2 regions of the Marinobacterium sp. xm-g-59 genome follow, and region 2 is predicted to be linked to the other one. Evidence: predicted binding sites of a transcription regulator. Region 2 holds the regulator's gene; the other holds the start of a gene.
The links. Region 2 encodes LexA, which represses DNA repair genes until DNA is damaged. Its sites were predicted from a motif close to TACTGTNTANNTANACAGTA; they were not measured.
Positions count from the first base shown of each region.

Region 1: uvrD (DNA helicase II) is a predicted target of LexA. The motif match lies at 9,192-9,211, and genes of this name have one in related genera.

Region 1 covers NZ_WBYR01000003.1:243,651-255,353, reverse strand. The annotation lists gene XMG59_RS05660 (exopolyphosphatase) at 1-450, shown strand, start outside; gene pstB (phosphate ABC transporter ATP-binding protein PstB) at 447-1,289, opposite strand; gene pstA (phosphate ABC transporter permease PstA) at 1,298-2,605, opposite strand; gene pstC (phosphate ABC transporter permease subunit PstC) at 2,598-3,980, opposite strand; gene XMG59_RS05640 (substrate-binding domain-containing protein) at 4,050-5,081, opposite strand; gene XMG59_RS05635 (inorganic phosphate transporter) at 5,253-6,818, opposite strand; gene uvrD (DNA helicase II) at 6,960-9,164, opposite strand; gene XMG59_RS05625 (GAK system CofD-like protein) at 9,296-10,465, shown strand; gene XMG59_RS05620 (homoserine kinase) at 10,560-11,525, opposite strand; gene polA (DNA polymerase I) at 11,632-11,703, shown strand, end outside.
Region 2 covers NZ_WBYR01000001.1:270,579-282,281, reverse strand. The annotation lists gene XMG59_RS01340 (hypothetical protein) at 1-441, shown strand, start outside; gene XMG59_RS01335 (DUF1653 domain-containing protein) at 441-656, shown strand; gene topA (type I DNA topoisomerase) at 814-3,453, shown strand; gene XMG59_RS01325 (DUF6586 family protein) at 3,453-3,962, shown strand; gene XMG59_RS01320 (thioesterase family protein) at 3,965-4,432, opposite strand; gene XMG59_RS01315 (SulA-like leucine-rich domain-containing protein) at 4,562-4,966, opposite strand; gene lexA (transcriptional repressor LexA) at 4,978-5,589, opposite strand; gene dinG (ATP-dependent DNA helicase DinG) at 5,741-7,858, shown strand; partial or broken gene XMG59_RS01300 (DEAD/DEAH box helicase) at 7,883-9,196, shown strand; gene XMG59_RS01295 (hypothetical protein) at 9,466-9,675, shown strand; gene XMG59_RS01290 (NAD(P)H-dependent glycerol-3-phosphate dehydrogenase) at 9,695-10,717, shown strand; gene XMG59_RS01285 (histidine phosphatase family protein) at 10,720-11,175, shown strand; gene XMG59_RS01280 (alpha/beta fold hydrolase) at 11,206-11,703, shown strand, end outside.

The DNA.
Region 1 (11,703 bases), on a different contig from region 2:
GTTTTTACACGTCGTTACCTGCAATACGCAGCACTGACACATGAGGTGGGACTCAACCTAAATTCAAGTGGTTTGCAGAAGCACTCAGCCTACATCTTAGAGCATTCAAACTTAGCCGGTTTTAGTTTCGATCAGCAAAAGCTAGTCGCTCTAATGGTTCGACTGCACCGTAAAAAGATTAAAAAGTCCCTAGTGACTAACCTTGGCATGCTATCGAAAAAACATGCCATCGCGTTGATTCTTATTTTGCGCCTCTCTGTTATCTGGCACCTAAGCCGGAGCACCGAGTACCCCGAAGTGCCTAAAATAGATTTTGATGGCGAGCGACTCACCCTCTCATTGGATGCAGAGGTCAGTGATGAGTATCCACTGCTGATTGCGGACCTCGAAAGGGAAGAGTCTTTCTGTAAACAGTATGGCATCGATATGCGTATTGAATTTCTGCTTTAACCAAAACGGCCAGTAATGTAGTCCTGAGTTAGCTGGTGTGATGGGTTGGTGAAGATCTGTTCAGTGTTACCCACCTCAATCAGATCACCCAGGTGGAAGTAGGCTGTACGATCAGAGACACGCGCTGCCTGTTGCATTGAGTGCGTGACGATAACGATGGTGTACTGGCTCTTAAGCTCTTCAATCAACTCTTCGACCTTTGCTGTCGCAATCGGGTCCAGTGCGGAACAAGGCTCATCCATAAGAATGACCTCTGGGCTTACCGCAATCGCGCGTGCGATACATAGACGCTGCTGCTGACCGCCCGATAGGCCTGTACCCGGTTGATCTAGACGATCTTTAACTTCGTTCCAAAGGCCCGCTTTCTCTAGTGCCGACTCGACGATGTCGTCCAGCTCGCTTTTGCTTTTAGTTAAGCCATGAATACGAGGGCCGTAAGCGATGTTGTCGTAGATCGATTTAGGGAATGGGTTTGGCTTCTGGAAAACCATACCGACACGCGCACGAAGTGGTACAACGTCCACGGATGGCGCGTAAATATCTTGACCATCCAGTGCGATGGTACCTTCGACTCGACAGATATCGATGGTATCGTTCATACGGTTCAAGGTACGAAGGAAGGTTGATTTACCACAGCCGGATGGGCCGATGAAAGCAATGACTTCCTGCTCACCAATATTGATGGTGACATCTTTGATGGCATGTTTGTCGCCGTAGTAAACGTCAACATTACGAGCAGTCATGCGCGGGTTTTCAACAAACACATTACCCGTCGTTTTGATATTACTGTTTTCCATCTTCTTGTCCGTTGAATTGTTTAAGTCTTTAGATTCGTTCATGTGATTGCTTACCAACGACGCTCTAGCTTCTTACGAAGCATGATTGCAGCCGCGTTCATCGAGATAAGGAAGGCCAGTAGTACGATGATTGCAGCACTGGTTTTCTGAATAAACATTCGCTCTGCAAAGTCAGCCCACATAAAGATTTGAACCGGTAGTACCGTCGCAGGGTCGGTAAAGCCACCAGGAATATCAACAATGAAGGCCACCATACCAATCATCAACAGTGGTGCCGTCTCACCTAGAGCTTGCGCCATACCAATGATGGTACCCGTCAGCATGCCTGGCATCGCAAGTGGGATAACGTGGTGGAAAATGGTCTGCATTTTCGATGCGCCAATACCCAATGCGGCATCACGAATACTCGGTGGTACTGCACGAATCGCCGCGCGCGAGGAGATGATAATCGTCGGCAGAGTCATCAGTGCCAGTACGATACCACCTACGAGTGGGATTGATCGTGGCATGCCGAAGGTGACAATGAAGATCGCCAAGCCCATGATGCCGAATACCACTGAGGGTACCGCTGCTAGGTTGTTGATATTGATCTCAATGATCTCAGTCCAACGGTTTTTTGGAGCTATCTCTTCAAGATAAACCGCTGCCGCAACACCCAAAGGAAAGGCGATGCTGACACAGATAGCCAGCGTCAGAAGCGAACCGAAAAGAGCCCCTTTAATACCGGCCATCTCTGCATCACGCGATGCCGAACCGAAGAATAGGTAGTCGCTTAGCTCGTAGCTGATTAAACCGGCCTCTTGCCACTTGTCTACGATCTCGATTGTGAAGTCGTTGATACGGCGATCTTTCTCAGGGGTTTCACGTTTAATGAATCCACGCAGGAACGAGTCGATATCATCATCCACAGCAAACTTAATGGTTTGCGTTGTGCCCATCAATTCAGGGTTAGCCTTTACGAAATCGATCAGGCGCTGTGAGCCACCCGAAGAGACCATCTTACGAAGGGCCTTCTTAGTTTTACGGCCTCCCTCTTCACCAATAGAGGCGAGTGAGGCTTCCAAAATAATTTTGTCGGCATCACCCGAGAAGAGCGAGGCATCTGACATATCACCCTGTGGGTCAAGACGCGCTTTATCCAATACCACATCCAGCTGAACGTAGTGCTGGAACATGCCTGGCAGGCCTTTGGTTAAGATGCCCGAGAACAGAACGACTAGGAAGGTTAACGCTAGACCGACAGCCGATAAGCCCATCAGACGAAAGCGTTTCTCTTTCTTGCGACGTTGTTTCAGTGACGCTTCAACGCGCGCAGTCGCCTCTTGAGGTGAGAGGCCCTTGAATGCCTTGTTAGTCATATTGTTCCCTGTACTTCTTAACAATTTGAAGGGCGAAGAAGTTTAGACCCAAGGTCAAAATAATCAGCATTGTAGATAGCGCAAATGCTGATAGTGTTTTCGCCGACTCAAACTCTTGGTCACCGACCAGAATTGTAACGATCTGAGATGTCACGGTTGTGACAGCATCGAGAGGGTTGAATGAAAGGTTGGCCGCTAGGCCTGCAGCCATTACTACGATCATGGTCTCACCGACTGCACGAGACACCGCAAGAATGACGGCCGCAACAATACCTGGCAGTGCCGCAGGAAGGACCACTTGGCGGGTGGTTTCGCTCTTAGTCGAGCCTAATCCGTAAGCCGCATCACGGAGTGATTGAGGCACCGCATTGATCACGTCATCTGAAAGTGATGAGACGAATGGAATGATCATAACTCCCATGACGAGACCTGCCGCGAGTGCTGATTCAGACGCAACAGTAAGGCCTAATGATTCACCAAACCCTTTGATAGCAGGCGCAACGGTTAAGGCTGCGAAGAAGCCGTAAACCACAGTGGGTACGCCGGCAAGAATCTCAAGCAGCGGTTTAACGGTCGAACGCACTTTTGGCGAAGCATATTCGGCTAGGTAGACCGCACTGGCAAGACCAACTGGCACTGCAACGATGATCGCGATAGAGGAGATCAACAGGGTGCCCGCAAACATCGGTAGCATGCCGTATTTCGCTTCGCCGCCACCTGATCCAGCGCGCTCTGCACCTTCAAATTGAGGGTTCCATTCGGTACCAAATATGAAGTCAGTAGGAGGAACCAGTTGGAAGAATCGAATGGTTTCAAACAGTACAGACAGTACGATACCAATGGTCGTAAGAATGGCGATGGTTGATGCTGCAATCAGACCGTATGAGATCAGTTTTTCTACACCGTTACGTGCACGAAAATCGGAATCGATCTGACGGTAAGCGATCAAACCACAGGCCGTTGCTAGTCCTAAAACCACGGCGGATTTCAGCATCGTAGAGGTTGCAGCCCAGCCAATCCAAGCTTCTCCTGCTTGTAGTACCCAGGCTTCAGGTTCACCAAAACGGATGCCTGCGACAATGTTTTCTACCTTGGCGAGCGCCACAATGGCTTGTGAACCGCCTGCAGCAAGGATTTCAGGAGGATAGAAATCACGCACCCAGCTTTGGAACAGCTGAATATCAATGATAGACCAGAGAATCAGTACGACGACCGCTGGGAAGAAGGCTAACGAGCCAGCCCAAAGGCCATAGTAGTTTGGAAGCGAGTGGAAGGTTTGCCCATTTGATCGAGCGATAAGAACCGTCCTTTTAGCTATGAAGTAAAAGGCGAGACTGATGACTGTTAAAATAATTAGCAACGAAGTCAGTGTCATTTCAGTATCTCAAATGCTGAAAAATCCGACCTGTAAGACAGGCCGGATTAATTTCAATCTAGGGTTGGGTTACTTAAGAGCATCAGCAGTAAGAACTGGCAGTGCTGTCATACGAGCAGCCATCTCTTCACGTTCTGCAGTTGGCATTGGGATCATGCCAGCGTCCGCTAGGATGCCATCTTCGTCCCAGTGTTTAGTCCACTCAGTCATGTACTCAGCAATGCCTGGTACAACACCAATGTGCTGGTGCTTAACGTACATGAACAGTGCGCGTGATGCTTTGTAAGAACCGTCAGCAATCGCTTCGAATGTAGGAGCTACACCGTCTAGTTTCGCACCCTGTAGAGTGTCAGAGTTCTGGTCTAGGTAAGAGAAACCGAAGATACCGAAAGTTTCTGAGTCTTCTTGTAGCTTCTGAACGATCAGGTTGTCCTGCTCGCCAGCTTCGATGTATGCACCGTCAGTACGCATTGCACGGCAAGATTTTGCTTTTTTGCCTGCTGCTTTTAGCGCTGCTTTCATCTCGTCGTCTTTCTTACAGAACGCTTTTTCGTTGATGATTTCAGCGAATGATGCACGAGTACCAGAAGTCGTTGGTGGGCCGTAGACACGGATGGCAACATTTGGAAGCGCTGGGTTAACGTCTTTCCAAGTTTTGAATGGGTTATCAACTAGCTCACCGTTAACGGCTACTTTAGCTGTTAGCGCTTTACCAAGATCTGAGCGAGAGATCTCAAGTTGAGCAGCGTCTTTAGAGTTAGCAAATACGATACCGTCGTAGCCGACTTTGATCTCAGTAATCTTTACTCCGTTTGCGTCGCAGTACTCTAGTTCGCCACTCTTCATGCGTGAAGAAGCGTTACCGATATCGATGAATTCAGTACCGATGCCGTCACAAACACCTTTTTTACCAACAGAAGAACCGCCTGATTCAACAACAGGTGTGTTGAACGCTGGGTTACGACCTAGACGCTCAGCAACGATTGTTGCGAATGGAAGAACGGTTGATGAACCAGCAATGCTCACGTTATCACGAGCCATTGCTGGAGTGCTCATTAGAGCGGTTAAAGTAGCAGCTGTTGTTGCGAGTCGTAGGAACATTTCAAACTCCTTAGTTTTTAAATCAGTCGGTAGGCTGTCGCTTACCTCTTTGATAACTATTAGACGTTTGCTTTGTTACAACTCTGTGAAGCGTTTATGACAATTTAATGATAGATATAAGACGCAAAAAAGCCCCACGAAGGGGCTTTTTGATGAATAGTTTGGCGTTTATTAGACCATGATTCCACGGATTACGTAGAACAGAATCGCAGCCAATGTACCTGATGCTGGAACTGTAATAATCCATGCAGCGGCAATTTTGTAAACAGCTGAACGCTTAACCAACTCCTGTTTGTAAGCTTTCTTAAGCTGCTTGCGCTCTTTTTTGCTTAGCTCTGCAGAGGCTGTTTTCTTCTTAAGTTGCTTAAGCATTTTAGCTTTGTCATCGATTGATGCACTTTCAAACTTAGCAAGAAACTCTTCTACTTCCTCTTGATCGGCGCCTTGGTGGTGCGATTTGATCTCGTTGATCATGCGTGCGTGGCTTGATTTCAAGTACTCACGAAGGAAGCCCACACCGAATACACCGCCCACAGCAATATGAGTTGAAGAGACTGGAAGACCTAGCTGAGAAGCGATGATAACCGTGATCGCTGCCGCCATAGCGATAGAGAATGCACGTGTCTGATCCAACTCAGTAATCTCAGAACCAACAGTTTTGATCAGTTTTGGACCAAATAGTGCTAGACCCAACGCGATACCTAGAGCACCGATCATCATGACCCAAAGTGGGATTGCTGCTTTCGTTGAAATGCCGTGGTTAACGATCGCATCGTTGATCGCCGCTAGTGGACCAATGGCGTTTGCAACGTCGTTTGCACCGTGTGCGAAACTTAGTAGTGCTGCAGCGAAGATTAGAGGAATGGTGAACAGTTTGTTAACACCCGCTTTGTCGTTATCCAAGCGGTCAGCTGCTTTAGCAACCAGACCTTTAACAATGAAGTAGATAACAACCGCAATGGCTAGACCGATTAGAAGAGCTGTCACAAAATCGAGTTTGATCAGCTTCTTAACGCCTTTAAGTGCTAGGTAAGTCGAGAATGCCCAAGCCATCAACATGATCAGCAGAGGTACCATCTTCTTAGCTGCAACACGCATGTCCGACTTATAAGTAATGGTGCGTTTGATTAGGTATAGGAAACCAGCTGCAATCAGACCGCCAAGTACAGGTGAGATCACCCAGCTTGCTGCGATCGCGCCCATCTTGTCCCAGTTAGCAATACCAAAACCGCCTGCAGCGATACCAGCACCCAATACACCACCAACAATAGAGTGAGTAGTAGAGACAGGAGCACCAACAGCCGTTGCTAGGTTAAGCCATAACGCACCCGCTAGTAGTGCGGCTAACATCAACCAAATAAAAGTATCGGCATCGCCAATCACTTCAGGGTTGATGATCCCTTTTTTAATTGTGCTGACTACGTCACCGCCTGCAATTAAAGCACCAGATGCTTCAAAGATAGCCGCGATAATAATAGCGCCTGTTAGGGTAAGCGCCTTTGAACCTACTGCTGGGCCGACGTTATTGGCTACGTCGTTAGCGCCGATGTTCATTGCCATGTAACCACCGATCATTGCGGCAATGACAAGGATGTAACTTCCTGGGATATCCCCAACTTGTGCTGAGATAAAGAGAACAATACCTACTAGGAAGAGTAGGGCGTAACCGATGCGCATAACATCGCCACGGTTAGATGCTGTCGCTTTATCAAGCTTGTTCATATCTTTGATTTCCAAGAGAAGCTCCTCTTGCTTGGTTCATTGATTTACCACTACTTAAAGTAGTCGCTAATTTAAGTTGACGCTATTTAAATACACTTTTGTTACAAGAATGTTACACAGGTGTAATTTTTCTTTAAACAAACTGAAATGTTTTATTCACAGCGTTGTTAGATTAGCAAAACCAACAACCAGCCACTTCGTGCCTTCATAATCGAAGTTCACTTGCACTCGGGCTTTCGGGCCGGACCCCTCAAAGTTTATGACCATGCCGTCACCGAATTTAGGGTGGTTAACCCTCTGGCCTAGACTGAGCTGAGTATCGGGTACTTCACTGGCAAAAGCGGATTGTGGCGTGAAGCTGACCTCCATATCCGAACCACTAGACAGCGGTCGGCGAACGCTGGCATTCAGGCGCACCTCTTCAATCAACTCCAATGGAATCTCTTGAATGAAGCGTGAAGGGCGGTTGTAGTTGTCTTGGCCATGAAGGCGGCGGGACTCAGCGTAGGTCATGTAGAGTTTCTGCATGGCACGCGTAATACCTACATAACAGAGGCGGCGCTCCTCTTCTAAACGTCCGGGCTCTTCGGCCGACATGCTGTGCGGGAATAGCCCCTCTTCCATACCGCATAGGAAGACCAGCGGGAACTCCAAGCCTTTCGCTGAGTGCAGTGTCATCAATTGTACGCTGTCGGTATTGGGGTCCGCCTGTGATTCACCAGCATCCAGTGCAGCTTGATCAAGGAAGGCAGACAACACAGAAGGGAACTCAGGGTTCTCCTCCTGGGACCACTGCTGCTCAAATTGACGTGCAGCAGTCACTAGCTCTTCCAAGTTTTCGATGCGTGATTGTGCTTTTTCACCTTTCTCTTTTTCATGGTGAGCAATCAGTCCAGAGAAGCGAATGGTATGTTCTGTGCGCTCCTGCAGGGATGCCTCTTCTGTATCAACCGACAATTGATTGACCAGATCTAAGAAGGCCTGCAGTGCATTGCCGGCACGTGCTGGCAGCCTCTTATGCTCGATAATCTCGTTCGAGGCACGCCACATTGAGATGCCTTGGCTTCGTGCGTAATCGCGTACCTCTTCAATGGTGCGCGTTCCGATGCCTCGGGTTGGCACGTTAATGACGCGCTCCATCGCCGTATCGTCATCGCGGTTGGCTATTAGGCGCAGGTAGGCGAGGGCATTTTTAATCTCTAAACGCTCATAGAATCGTTGGCCGCCATAGATGCGATAGGGAATAGCGGCACGGATCAGCATCTCCTCAAGCACACGGGATTGTGCATTGGAACGGTAGAGAATGGCGCTCTCGTCACGACGATTACCATCCGATACCCACTGTGCGATGCGATCGACAATGAATCGCGCTTCATCCTGTTCATTGAATGCCGCATAGAGGCTGATTGGATCGCCCTGATTGCCCTCTGTCCACAGCTCTTTACCCAGACGTCCAAAGTTATTGCGTATCACAGCGTTGGCCGCCGACAGTATGTTGTCGGTAGAGCGGTAGTTCTGCTCTAGCTTGATGGTCTTCAGCCCACCAAAGTGTGCCTCTAGGTTTTGAATGTTCTCAATACGAGCACCGCGCCAGCCATAAATCGACTGATCGTCATCACCCACCGCCATCAGTTTGTGTTCACCCTGACAGAGCAGGCGCAACCAGGCGTATTGAATGGCGTTGGTATCCTGGAACTCGTCTACTAAGACGTATCGGAAGCGCTCTTTATAGTGTTGCAGCAGTTGAGGGTTCTTATCGCGCAGTAGCTCAAGGCAGCGCAGTAGGAGCTCACCAAAATCGATCATACCGCCACGGTCACAGGCCTGTTCAAAGGCCTCATAGACGCGTATTAGCGTGTCTTGAACCAAGTCACCGGTGCGCTCTAGATGTTTGCTGCGCAGCCCTTCATCTTTCTGTGCATTGATGTACCACTGAATCTGTTTCGGCGGCCAGCGTGAATCATCTAATCCCATCTCCTTAGAGATGCGTTTAACCAAACGTAACTGGTCATCGGAGTCCATGATCTGGAAGTTCTCACGCAGTCCGGCCTCTTGCCAGTGCGAGCGAAGCAGTCGGTGCGCCAAGCCGTGGAAGGTGCCAACCCACATACCATGAACGTTGACGTTGAGCAGGGTCTCGATACGTCCACGCATCTCTTTAGCCGCTTTATTGGTAAAGGTAACCGCCAATATCGAATAGGGTGAAATCTGCTCGGCTTCGATTAACCAAGCGATTCGGTGAACCAAGACACGCGTCTTGCCCGATCCTGCGCCGGCCAGCACCAGAAGGTTGCTGATATCCGCGGTAACCGCTTCACGCTGCGCATCGTTGAGGGAGTCGATAATGTGAGTTACATCCATAGTGTCGCACTGCTCAAAAAGAGAAATTACTGAATGGGCGTACAGTATACGCATAATTATTATGGGAGTCTTGGCATTCCTACGCAGCAAACTTACACTGGGATGATCAATCCACCATCATAGAGTAGTGAATGCCCCTATCTGCTGACCATACGACTGCCCGTTTGGCTGAGTATCAAGCCAACCCTGAAACCGGGCCTAAGCTGCTCTTTTTCAGCGGTGGCACTGCGTTGAATGGCTTTTCCCAGATACTCAAACGCTATACCCATAACTCTATTCATTTAGTGACCCCCTATGACTCTGGCGGTAGCTCCGCTGTGTTGCGAAAAGCATTTGATATGCCTGCCGTGGGCGATTTACGTTCCCGAATGATGGCGTTAGCTGACGCCTCACTCGCCGGTCACCCTGAGGTGACCGAGCTATTTGCTTACCGCCTTCCGACCGATGAATCGCAATCGGTATTGCGTGCAAGGGTCGAGGCGATGCAACAACGCAACGACAGGCGAGTTCAGTCCATTCCCGAGCCCGTGCAGAGCATTATTTGTGATTTTTTAAACTACTTTCTTGAGTCAGCCCCCAAGGATTTTCACTTCAGGCGAGCCAGTATTGGTAATCTGATATTGGCGGGGGGCTACCTGAGCCATAATCGTTCATTAGATCCTATTGCCCTGCTGTTCAGTCGTCTGGTTCATGTCAGAGGCCAGGTACGCACCGTCACGGACGAGTGCGGTGAACTGAAAGTGACCACAGAGAGTGGGCGAGAGATCATCGGACAGCATCGGATGACAGGAAAAGAGTCCCAGCCATTAAATGAGCGTATCGCCTCGCTTGATCTGCACTTGCCGCAGGGCTCGGAATCGCATCTGGCCGATCAAGAGAGAGGTTGGATCAATTCAGCAGATCTTCTCGTCTTCCCGCCAGGCAGTTTCTACAGCAGTATTCTGGCTAACTTACTCCCGAAAGGGGTGGGTAAAGCGATTATGGATAACCCTGCCAGAAAAGTGTATGTCCCCAATTTAGGTAATGATCCTGAACAATTTGGTATGACGTTGCAGGAGCAGATTGAGCAGTTGGAACGATTTGTTGCTCGAGATGCAGGCGGTGTTCTTCAAGGTAGAGCGGAGCGCTGTATCGATATTCTGCTGACCGATTCCACACTGTTGAGTGGCATTGATGCAGAGTTTCTAAACTGGCTAGATAAGCGTGGCATTCAACTTGTGGATGTTGATCTGGCGAATACTGAGCACACAGATCGCTACGATGAGACTAAGTTGGCGGAAGCTTTATTATCACTGGCATAGATAGCTGGGTCAGACCAGAGGTCAGACCCACTGGTTCCGCACAGGTGTCCGACCTCTGGTCTGACACCACTCTCTTAACTGTAGAAATTCGTTCCTACAGCTGACTCGGTGATTTAATTCGGTGCATCAGCACCTGTTTAAACTCATCAGGGTCTTTCAGTGTCTTATCGCTGCCATTGCCTTGCTGGGCATCAACCCAAGGCTCCAGGCGTGATAGCCAAAAACGCATTGCGGCGGTACGAGTCAGCTGCGGCCAAACCTCATGCTCTTCTGCAGTAAAGGGGCGAATGGCTGAGTAGGCTTTTAATAGGGCCTGCTCTCGCACCGAATCAATCTTCAGGTTTTCATCCAGACACCAATCATTGGCAACAATCGCTAGGTCATAGAGCCAGTAGGCGGTTGCCGCATTATAGATATCCAGAATCGCCGTCAGCTTATCCTCATGGAACAGCGCGTTGTCATGGAAAAGATCCCCATGCGTAATGCCCATCGGCAGGTTGGTGTAGGTGTCGCGCAGCTCATCAAACCGAGCGACCTCTTCGGACAGCAGATCACGCGACTCTGAATCGATAAAAGGCGCGAGTCGTTCACTCTCTCTGCGCCACCAAAATACTCCACGGTGTGCCTGACGCTTAAGGTAAAAATCGTTAGAGGCTTGGTGGTAGTGTGCAAGGGCCGTGCCGATTTGAGCACAGTGATTGGCCGTCAGAAGCTCGCGTTTTAGGTGTGCACCGGGGTAGCGCGGCTGAATAATAGCCGGTTTTTTTGAGATCTGTTTCAAGCCAATGCCGTTGCGATCTTCGATGGCATAAGAGACGGGAACATTGCGCTTCGCTAGCCAACTACCCAGCTCAACAAAGAAGGGCACTTCATCTCTATCAAGCTCTTCAAAGAGAGTGAGTACATACTCCGCCTGTTGGCCACTCTTTTCAGTTGTTAAGAAAAAGTTGGTGTTTTCGATGCCACCGTCAATGCCTTTCAGTGCCACGGCCTGGCCAAGATCAAAATCAGCGAGCAGTTTGTCGAGGTCGGTGTCAGACACCTGAGTATATACAGCCATGGTTGGTTCTCAATGATCGGGGGCTATCTGCTGCTAAAGCTTGGGTGCAGCAGCGCTTTTGTCTATGATTGTGTGCCTTGCTTAAAAATACAATAGATATCTTATTATGACCGACACAAAAGCCCCTGTAGTTCTCGTTGATGGCTCCTCTTATCTGTTCCGTGCCTTCTTTGCGTCA
Region 2 (11,703 bases):
AGTCCTCGTCAGCGCTTCCAATCTAAGCTCAGACTAGAGGCACGCAAGCTCGGTTTTCAGGTGCAGCTATCGCGTCTAGAGATACCCAGAGCCAAGGGCGAGATGGAGTCAGAAATTATCAACATGGCGGCTTACCGTATGCTGCGTGGCAAATTGGATCGATCAGCAAAAGAGCAGTGGGTTGAGTGGATGGTGGCTCGAGTCGACGCCATGGCCGCTGATGGCCTTCCTGAGGGCTGGTCCTGGGCAAAGGGTGAAAGATCGTTGAGTCCTACTAAGCTGAAAGCGCTCAGTGATTGGCTTGATCAGTTGCCTGAAGAGGTCGTTGCGGTTGAATCAACCGCCATTCACCTGACGCTCTATTGGCGCGAACCCGAGCGGGCTGGCGCACTGGATGAGCTAGGTGAAAAGGCCAATCAACTGTTAACGGAGATGATTTAATGAGCGGCGAGTTAACCCCAGGGATTTACAGACACTATAAAGGCAATGACTACGAAGTGATTGGAACCGCCAGACACTCAGAGACAGAAGAGTTGATGGTGGTCTATCGAACACTCTATGGCAACTTCGATCTCTGGGTGCGTCCCTATGAGATGTTTGTTGAAAAAGTGCGTTTAGAGTCTGGGGAAGAGGTTGATCGATTTTCACTGATCTAAACAGCTCTCTTAGCACTTATTATTAAGGCGTTTATTTGCATTTATTTTTTAGCGCTGTATTGTTGCGCCGATAAATTTTTTGCAATGCTCACTTGACGCTGAAGTCAGTTTCCACGTATTTGTAAAAAAAGACACAGTTTTGAATAGGTAGATAAAAATGGGTAAAACCCTGGTAATTGTGGAGTCACCAGCCAAGGCCAAGACGATCAATAAGTATCTTGGTAACCAGTACGTGGTTAAGTCCAGTGTTGGTCACATCCGTGATCTGCCGACCAGTGGTAGTGCCCAGAAGTCTGATCCTAAAGAGCGCGCTAAACAGGCTGCTTTGACACGCAAACTCTCGCCAGAGCAGAAGGTTGAGCATAAAAAGCGCAAACAGAAAGAGCAGCTTATTGCCCGTATGGGGATTGATCCCAACAAGGATTGGGCAGCTCATTATGAGATCCTTCCCGGTAAAGAGAAGGTCGTTGATGAACTGCGCAAACTGGCTAAGAGCGCTGATCAGATCTATCTCGCAACCGATTTGGACCGTGAAGGGGAGGCCATTGCTTGGCACCTTCGCGAAGCGATTGGCGGTGATGATTCACGCTACCGTCGTGTTGTCTTTAACGAGATTACCAAGAAAGCGATCAATGAAGCGTTCGAAAAACCGAGCGATCTAGACCTAAATCGTGTTAATGCGCAGCAAGCGCGCCGTTTTCTTGATCGCGTTGTTGGTTATATGGTCTCTCCACTTCTTTGGGAGAAGGTCGCTCGTGGTCTGTCGGCGGGTCGTGTTCAATCCGTTGCGGTACGCCTGGTCGTTGAACGTGAACGTGAAATTCGTGCCTTTATTCCTGATGAGTATTGGGAATTGCATGCGGATGCGCAGACTCAAGGTGATAAAGCGGTTCGTCTAGAGGTCGTTAAACAGGCCGGTGCGGCATTTAAACCGACCAATGAAGATCAGGCGATGGCTGCTGTCAAAGCGCTGCAAAGTGCCTCTTATGAGGTCGTTAATCGTGAAGATCGTCCAACTAGCAGCAAGCCCTCTGCACCCTTTATTACCTCTACCTTGCAGCAGGCCGCCAGCACCCGTTTAGGTTTCGGTGTTAAGAAGACCATGATGCTCGCTCAGCGTCTCTATGAAGCGGGTTACATTACCTACATGCGTACCGACTCGACTAACTTAAGTAACGAGGCGGTTGAAGCGGCACGAGAGTTTATTGGTTCTCAGTTTGGTGGTGAATACCTGCCACCTCAGCCGATTCGTTATAGCTCTAAAGAGGGCGCACAAGAGGCGCACGAGGCGATCCGTCCATCTGATGTCAATGTTACCTCTGACTCATTGAACGGTGTCGATGCCGACGCAGTTCGACTCTACGACCTGATTCGTAACCAATTCCTAGCCTGTCAAATGACACCCGCTCGTTACCTAAGTACCCGTGTCACAGTGAAAGCGGGTGCCTATGAGCTGACCACTAAGGGTCGTGTCTTGCAGTTCGACGGTTACACCCGTGTGATGAACTTCCGCGGTAAATCGGATGAAGATCAGATCCTACCTGACATGCAGGTGGGTGAATCACTAACACTTAAAGCCTTGGACCCTAGCCAGCACTTTACGAAACCGGCACCGCGCTACACAGAAGCGAGTTTGGTTAAAGAGCTTGAGAAGCGCGGTATTGGTCGTCCGTCCACCTACGCAGCGATTATCTCGACAATTCAAGATCGTGGTTACGTCGAAGTTCAAAACCGTCGCTTCTATGCACAAAAAATGGGCGATATCGTTACGGATCGTCTGGCTGAAAGTTTCCCAGACCTTATGGACTTCAGCTTTACCGCGCGTATGGAAGAGAAGCTGGATGATGTGGCAGATGGTGACATCAACTGGAAGGATCTTCTTAACAACTTCTACACACAGTTCGAAGGCGAACTGGAAGCGGCTCAATCAGCGGATGGTGGCATGCGTGCCAATGATCCAACCGAGACCGATATCAGCTGTCCAGCATGTCAGCGCCCAATGATGATTCGTACGGCAACGACGGGCGTCTTCTTGGGTTGCTCTGGTTATGCTTTGCCACCTAAAGAGCGTTGTAAAACGACCATCAACCTGATTCCTGGTGATGAGGTTGTCGCAGTGGATGCAGACGATGAGGCAGAGTCACGTCTGCTTCTAGAGAAGCACCGTTGTGGTAAATGTGGCTCCTCTATGGACTCCTACTTGATCGATGAGAAGCGTAAGTTACACATCTGTGGTAACAACCCAGATTGTGACGGCTTTGAGGTCGAAGAGGGTAACTACCGTATCAAGGGCTATGAAGGCCCTGTAGTCGAGTGTGATAAGTGTAGCGCTGAGATGCACCTTAAAACGGGCCGTTTCGGTAAGTTCTTTGGCTGTACCAACTCAGAGTGTAAAAACACACGTAAGCTGCTCAAGAATGGTGAAGTGGCTCCGCCTAAGATGGATCCAGTTCCGATGCCGGAGCTTAAGTGTCAGAAGGTTGACGATACCTACATCCTGCGTGATGGAGCCAGTGGTCTATTCCTGGCAGCAAGCCAATTCCCACGTAATCGTGAGACCCGTGCACCTCTGGTCAAAGAGTTGATTCCACATAAAAATGCGATTGACCCTAAATATCACTTCTTAATGGAAGGGCCTCAGCAAGATGAGCAGGGTAACCCCGCTCAAATACGTTACAGCCGCAAAACCAAAGAGCAGTACCTTATGACGGAAGTTGACGGTAAGGCAACTGGTTGGAGAGCTTACTTCACCAATGGTATGTGGCAAGTTGAAGCAGCCAAAGCTAAGAAGCGTTAATGGCTGACCTATACTCCCAGCGTGTGAATCAGACACTCGCGTTTGCACAATACGCGCTGGTGGGTATCAACACTGAGTTGACCGGTGAATCGACCAATCGTATGAAGCTTCGTGGCCTGCAAGAGGCTGCGCTGTTTCATTTAGACAGCGCCTTTAAAGCCTATCTTAATGAGTTGGCTGAACGTGAGCGTGTCCTGCTGACCCAGGCAACACCCTTTGAATTAAGCAAAGCTTTTCAGCAACAGGGAGTCCATTCCAGTGAGTTGGATGAGATGGAGCTGCTCTGTCAGGATTCCGGAAGTTGGTTGTCTAAGTTGATCAGTGCCATCAAAGCTATTCATAAACCCCTACCTCCCTTGCAAGAGAGCGCTAGCCAATCTGACATAGCAATTATAGATTTGGCCAAAGAACAAAGCCTTGAGGAGCAACTGGAGACTCAGTTGCAGGGATGGTTTGAGCAGTTGCGAGCGATGATCCTAAGACATCGCTCTAACGCGCAAGAGTGGTAAACTCAGTTCATTCCTTTTGTTTCAACACCCTTCACAAAGAGATGATCATTCAGATAGTGTCTTGTCGCATCCCCAAGTGGGGCTGATTTGCGACTGCTCACATCCATCTGAACAATGGTCGTCTCTGCCGTCGCGACACAGACGTCATCTTGGAACAGCACCTGGTAGAGCCCAAATGAGCTGGTACCCACGCGAGTTACACCGGTGCCAATATCCAGACGTCCTGGCCAGGTGATCTCACCTAGAAAGTTCAAATGCAGACTGGCAATGACAAATTCGCAATTGTCATTGGCAAGTGGGTCTTTTGGATCGTAGAGAAATTCGACACGGCCTGTCTCTAGGTAGGTACTGAATGCGGCATTGTTCACGTGGCCCTGACGATCGGTATCGGCATAACGGATCTTATCAAATGTTTGGATAGGGAAGTCGGTTAACTGATACGGCTGCTGATTTGGCTTGTGCGATCCCACACTGTTCTCCTTGTAAGTGGTACTCCTCTATTGAGCCTATGATGGTTCAGGGTCTGATTCAAGCTAAATAAAAAAGCCGCTCAAAGAGCGGCTATGGGGGTCTTTGCTACAACGCAGCAAAGGGGGAGGCTAAATTTTTTTACGTACCAATAGACACTCTGTTTCGCTAGAGATCTGAGTGCGTTTCAGTTGGCTGACTAACGCGTCATCGGCAGGGTCATTGTGCCAGCAGATCAGTGTGTGACAGGTTCCCGCTTGCAGTGCGCGCTGAGCCAGTTTGTCTAAACCATGGCGCTTATCACGACGAAGTATCCATACTTTTTTAAGGTCGACGCCTGCATCCGCGAGCACCTGCTTAGTTAATGATTTTGGCGGCTCTAACATAACTAGCCAGCTCTCTTTTTGACTTAATGCGGCAAGCATCGGCATAAGCATTGTGTTCAGATTTACCTGTGAGGTGTGCTGAATCAGCTCAGTCAAAACCAGTGGTTTAAGACCCGCATCATTCTGTGCAAATTGATTGTAAGCAATCATGGTGATTACCTTTAAAAGTCATTCTGTTGACGAATTACGCCAACACCCAAGCCTTCGATGGTTAACTGCTCTTCACGAAGATCAACTTTAATCGGGTCGAACTCTTCGTTCTCTGCTATCAAGTAGACCATGTGACCATCGCGGTGGAATCGTTTTACCGTGACATCTTCACCGACACGAGCAACGACTATCTGACCCTCACGTGCTTCACGTGTTTGGTGAACTGCCAAGAGATCACCATCCATAATGCCGATGTCTTTCATACTCATGCCGCGGACACGGAGTAGGTAGTCTGCTCTTGGGCGAAAGAAGTCTGAACTGATGGTGCAGTAATCATCGATGTGTTGTTCAGCGAGGATGGGTTCACCTGCGGCAACCTGACCGATGATCGCTAGGCCCTCCTGCTCCTCCTCTTCACCGACGATACGGATACCGCGAGAGGTGCCAGGGATCATCTCAATGGCCCCTTTACGTGCTAAGGCCTTTAGGTGCTCCTCTGCTGCATTGGCAGATTTAAACCCTAGATCGCGAGCAATATCGACGCGTGTAGGTGGAAATCCTGTTTCATCAATATGGCGACGGATGCAATCAAGCACCTCTTCTTGACGATTTGTAAGCTTCATAAACGCCCCCTATGACAGTACTGATTGGAATTTAAATGACTGTCTGTTTATTCAGTATTTGTATTTTTATACAGTATTTTAAATGTCGTCAAGTTTTTTCTGTTTGTATATCCAGTATTTTTGTATGATGGCCAACTAATTCGGAGGCGATGTGCTTAACAAAGAGACCCAAACCACCATACAGACAGCTTATCGCGCATTTCTAAATGCTCGCGATTTAAAGGCTCGTTATGCACAAAAGCATATGATTGCAGCGGTCGCACGGCAGTTGGGTGGTATCTTGTCGGACGATGCGGGTCAGCGTCTGGGTGAAAATCATCTGGTCGCCGTAGAGGCTGGAACGGGCACCGGTAAAACCATTGCTTACCTGCTGGCCGCACTTCCAATAGCGCAGGCTAAAGGTAAAACGCTGATCATTTCGACCGCTACCGTTGCGCTTCAGGAGCAGCTTTTATTAAAAGATCTTCCTGAGTTGGCTGAGCACGCCGGTATTGAATTTAAGTACGAAATTGCTAAAGGGCGTCGGCGCTACCTCTGTGTTAGCCGATTAGAGTCTCTTCTTAGTAATCAGCAGGATCTTTCACAGTCAGCCCTGTTTGAAGATGAGTTGGCCCAAGTTTTGGGGCCTGAACAGATCAAAGAGTACAGCGGCCTGTTGGATGAGTTTGCCAGTGGTCGTTGGAAGGGTGATCGTGATGAGCTAGAGCGCAACCTGGATGATGAGACCTGGATGCCGCTTACCTCAGACCATATGCAGTGTACTAATCGTCGCTGTGCGCATTTCAACGCCTGTCCGTTTTATCGTGCTAGGGCCGATATTGAGACAACCGATCTCTTGGTGGTCAACCACGATCTTGTACTGGCTGACTTGGCGTTAGGCGGTGGTGCGATTCTTCCTGAACCGGCCGATTCAATCTACATATTTGATGAGGCGCATCATCTGGGTGATAAGGCGACTAACCACTTCGCGCTCTCTATGCGAGTTAAAGCGAGTGAAAAGGCCTTCAAAACCCTGGAGCGTCAGTTAAAAGGGCTGTTGGATGAAGCGGATTCTGCATTGGTTTTGCAAGATCCAATCAGTCGTATTCAATCCAGTCTCAATGTGGTTCAGGGGCATTTGCAGCGTCTGGACGATCTAGTCTCTGAACAGTTTTTGCCACTCCCGGTGGATGAGCGCAGGTTGCGCTACCCGCAAGGCAGGGTACCCGACAGTTTGGCTAGCCTGACACGTGAATTGGCTCAGTTTTTATCACAGGTTGATCCTCAGTTAGAGAAGATTATTAATGCCCTTAAAGGGGCGATGGAAGATGAAGAGTCTGCACTCGATAAGGGTGTAGGGGAGCGCTGGTTGCCACCGCTAAGTACCCAGTTTAGCCGTGTCCAGAAGATGATGTGGCTGTGTAGAAGTTTTTCGCAAGATATTGAAAATGAAGAGGATAAAGTTGCAAGGTGGTTGGTTCGTCATGAGTCTGAAGCGGGTCGCGATATTGAACTTCACAGCGCCCCTGTCTCCGCTCAAAACCATCTTCAAGATCTGCTCTGGGATCAGTGTTACGGTGCGGTTTTAACCTCAGCAACGCTAACGGCCCTTGGGCGGTTTGATTCCCTCTTTACTCAATTGGGTCTCCCTTTGGATACGCCAGCACTGCGAATGCCTAGTCCTTTTGACTACGCCAATAAGGCCGTTTTGCATGTCCCGAAAATGAAGTTCGATCCTTCAAAAGCGGATCTTCATACCGAAGAGGTTGCTGATTGGCTTAACCGAGAGTTACCCAATTTAACCTCTGTATTGGTTCTGTTTACCTCTTGGCGCCAAATGCGTCGAGTCGAAGAGTTAATGGATACCAAACTGCTGTCGCGTTTAACGGTTCAAGGTGAACTCAGTAAGCAAGCGATGCTGATAGAGCACAAAGCGAGAATCGACCGTGACGAACCCAGTGTTATTTTTGGTTTGGCGTCGTTTGCAGAGGGTGTAGATCTACCCGGTCACTACCTAAAAGATGTTATCATTACCAAGTTGCCTTTTAGTGTTCCAGATGATCCTGTGGATGCGACCTTGGCTGAGTGGATAGAAGCCCGCGGTGGTAACCCTTTCATGGAGATAAGTGTACCCGCAGCCTCTATCAAACTAACTCAAGCGGCAGGCAGATTACTGCGTACGGAGAATGATTCCGGTCGTGTTGTTTTACTTGATAGGCGTGTCGTGACACGTCGTTATGGACAGCAGTTGATCGATGCGCTTCCTCCTTTTGCGCGCCATTTTGAATGATCTATTGATTGAGAGATCCCGATTTTGACTACAGATACCAACCCTGAACAGCAACAAGGTAATCAAGATTCAAATGAAAAGCGGCGTCGCACCCAGCGTCGTCGTCCCCGCAAAAGCCGTGACTACAAACCTCGTCGCTCGCAAGAGTGGAGCCTTGATCAGTTTGTTGTAGAGCCTCAAGAGGGTAAGGATCGTTTCCACGATTTCTATCTGCCAGACTCATTGATGCGTGGTATTCATGAACTTGGCTTTGAGTACGCAACACCGATTCAAGCGGCAACGATTAAGCCGGCACTTCAAGGCCGTGACATCATTGGTAAGGCTCAGACCGGTACCGGTAAAACTGCAGCTTTTCTAATCGGGATCATTACCGATCTTCTCGACTTCAAGTTGGATGTTGAACCGCGCAAGGGTGAACCCCGTGCATTGATCATTGCACCGACACGAGAGTTGGCTCTGCAGATTGCAGCCGATGCAGAAGGCCTATGTAAATACACTGGTTTAAGTATCGTCTCGCTGGTAGGTGGCATGGATTATGACGTGCAGCGTGCAGCACTCGCCAAAGCGCCTGTCGATATTTTGGTCGCGACACCGGGTCGCTTGATCGACTTCGTCAGAAATCAGGATATCGATCTCTACAACGTAGAGGTGTTGGTGCTGGATGAGGCTGATCGTATGTTGAGCATGGGCTTCATTCCCGATGTGCGTACCATCATTCGTTCAACACCGCGTAAGGGCGCTGAGCGTCAAACACTGCTCTACAGTGCAACCTTCACCGATGAGATTATGCGTTTAGCGGCGCAGTGGACGCGTGATCCGGTCACGATTGAGATCGAATCAGAGCATCAAACTACGGATAACGTTTCTCAAACGGTATTTCTTGTCTCAAGTGATGAGAAGTACAACTTGCTGCGTAACTACTTACGTATCAATGGCGTCGAGAAAGCGATCGTATTCTGTAACCGTCGTCATGAGACGCGTAAGTTGGCAGAGCGTCTAGAGAAAGACGGTGTCAAAGCGGCCATGATGTCGGGTGAGATCCCACAGAACAAACGCATCAAAACCCTAGAGGGTTTCCGCAGTGGCAAGATCGAAGTCCTAGTGGCTACCGACGTTGCTGGTCGCGGTATACACATTGATGGTGTGAGCCATGTTGTGAACTATCAGCTTCCTGAAGATGCGGATGACTATGTTCACCGTATTGGTCGAACCGGCCGTGCAGGCGCTACCGGTGAATCAATCTGTTTTGCCTGTGAAGACGATTCGTTCCTTATCCCAGACATTGAGTCGATGACCGGTGTTAAATTGAACTGTATCCACCCTGATGCTGAATTGCTGGTTGATCCAAACAGTGTTGTAGTGGAAGAGGCTGTTGAAACAGAGTCGACCGAATTGGAAGCGACAGAGACTGAAACTGAAACCGTTGTTGACGCGCCAGTGGCGGAAGAGCCTCTAGCAAATGAGTCAGTCGACCTAACGGAAGTCTCATCAGAAGAGACGGCTGGCGAGATTGATGTGCTACCCCTTGAAAGAGCTGCTGAGACAAGCGAAGAGCAGTTAGATTTAGAGATCACTGAAGAGAACGACGATAAGGAGTCTCGCAGTTAATGAGTGGTGATCGTCACGGCCTAGCGGGTATTCAAAAAATAGTGGCCATGATTGTCAGTGCGTTTTTCGCAGTGATTGGATTGCTAGGCTTTAGCAATAGTGGAGATCCGGTTCAACTGATCCTCTTTCTCGTTGCAGCGATCATCTCTTGGTATGTGATTGCGATGTTGTTCAAGTTGGTTGAACGAATTTTAGATTCCTTAGGTTAGGTTGAGTTAGGTAAAGGTAATGCAGACAGTGACTAAGGTTGCCGTGTTAGGCGGTGGGAGTTTCGGTACCGTCATCGCCAATATGACGGCTGAAAAAGGTATCCCGACCTCCTTGTGGGTACGTCGAGCTGAACTGGCTAATGATATTAACCAGCAGCGTTGTAACGATCGCTATGTGCCCAACTACCCATTAGCCGACTCCTTGGTTGCGACTGATGATATCGAGTCCGCATTAAAAGACGCTCAGGTTGTCTTTATTGCGATTCCAAGCAGTGGCTTTCGAGCGGTTCTGAATCAAGCTAAACCCTACCTCAACGATGAACAATTGATCGTTAGCACGACCAAAGGCATCGAAGCTGTTAGCTTCAGTCTGATGAGTCAAATCATGGAGCAGGAGTGCCCAGCGCATCGATCGGGTGTGATCAGTGGCCCTAACCTGGCTAAAGAGATCGCCAAGCGTGAACTGACCGCTACGGTCATTGCCAGTACCGATGAGAATCTTCGAGAGACGGTTCAAGAGCTTCTTCAGTCTAGCTATTTCCGTGTCTATGCCAGCGCTGATACCTTCGGTGTGGAGCTCGGTGGCACCTTGAAGAACATCTACGCCATTGCGTCCGGCATGAGTGCTGCGTTGGGTATGGGTGAAAACACTAAAAGCATGCTGATCACGCGCTCTCTAGCAGAGATGAGTCGTCTTGCGGTGAGCATGGGCGCTAATCCATTGACCTTCCTTGGATTAGCGGGTGTGGGAGATCTGGTCGTGACCTGTCTATCACCTCTGTCACGTAACTACCGAGTTGGTTATGCGTTGGGGCAGGGTAAGTCGTTGGATCAAGCAGTGGCTGAGCTGGGAGAGGTCGCTGAGGGTGTCAATACACTGAAGTTGGTGAGCGAGCACGCAGAGCAGCAAGATGTCTACATGCCTCTTGTGCGTGGCCTCTACGAGGTAGTCTTTAATCAGGCGCCCGTCAAAGTGGTCATCGGTAAGATGATGGAAGGTGCCCACAGTGCCGATGTTGAGTTTACACTCTCGGGTTCCTGAACATGCGAATCCTATTGATGCGTCATGCGGAGGCTGCCCCTGGCTTCCCAGACGAATCACGTCGCTTAACCCCTTATGGGGAGGCGTCACTGCAAAATCGCCCTGAAGGTCTACAGCCTTTCTTAGATGAATTGACCCACATCTTTGTCAGCCCCTATCAGCGTACTCAGCAGACATTAGCTAACCTTCTGCCCAATCGGGAGGCTCTGCTTCTTGATCTGATTACCCCTGAGGGTGAGCCTGAAGCCGTGTTTAACTATCTGCAATCTCTGCCCGATGAGAGCAGGGTTCTATTAGTGACACACATGCCCTTGGTGGGTCGTCTATTCAGCTCGCTCGTTGAGGGTGAAAGTCGCTTTGGCGTTGGGTTTATGCCCGCTCAAATCGAGGTGGTCGATTGTGATCTGCCTGCAGCGGGGCTGGGTCGCTCCATTGCTCAGTTTACTCATTACCCCTGAACCTACCGCTTACATTTGATAGAAAACAGCATGATTCATCCAAGAGAGATTAGGTTTACCGTTCACAGTCGAACCATTACTGCACTGCAGTGGGGTGAGGATGACCAACCGTTGATTTTGGCACTACACGGTTGGCTAGATAATGCCGAGAGTTACTACAAATTAGCGCCTCACTTGGCGGGTTTTCGTGTTGTCGCTATCGATATGGCAGGGCATGGTCAGTCAGATTGGCGCAGTGCGGATTCGGGCTATCCTGTTTGGGGTTATGTAGAAGATCTTCATGCGGTTAAGCGCCAACTTCAACCCGATGGGGCAATTCGAATACTGGCTCACTCGTTAGGTGCTGGTGTGGCGTCTCTCTACGCCGGGACATTTCCGGATCAGGTGTTAACACTTGGCTTGATAGAGAACCTAGCTCCGTTTACAAACGCCCCCGATCAATTTGCTGAGAATTTAAGCCAGTCGATAACGGATAACTTGTCGATTCAAAAACAGGCTTCTGCTAAATCCAAAGCATTGCTGACCAAG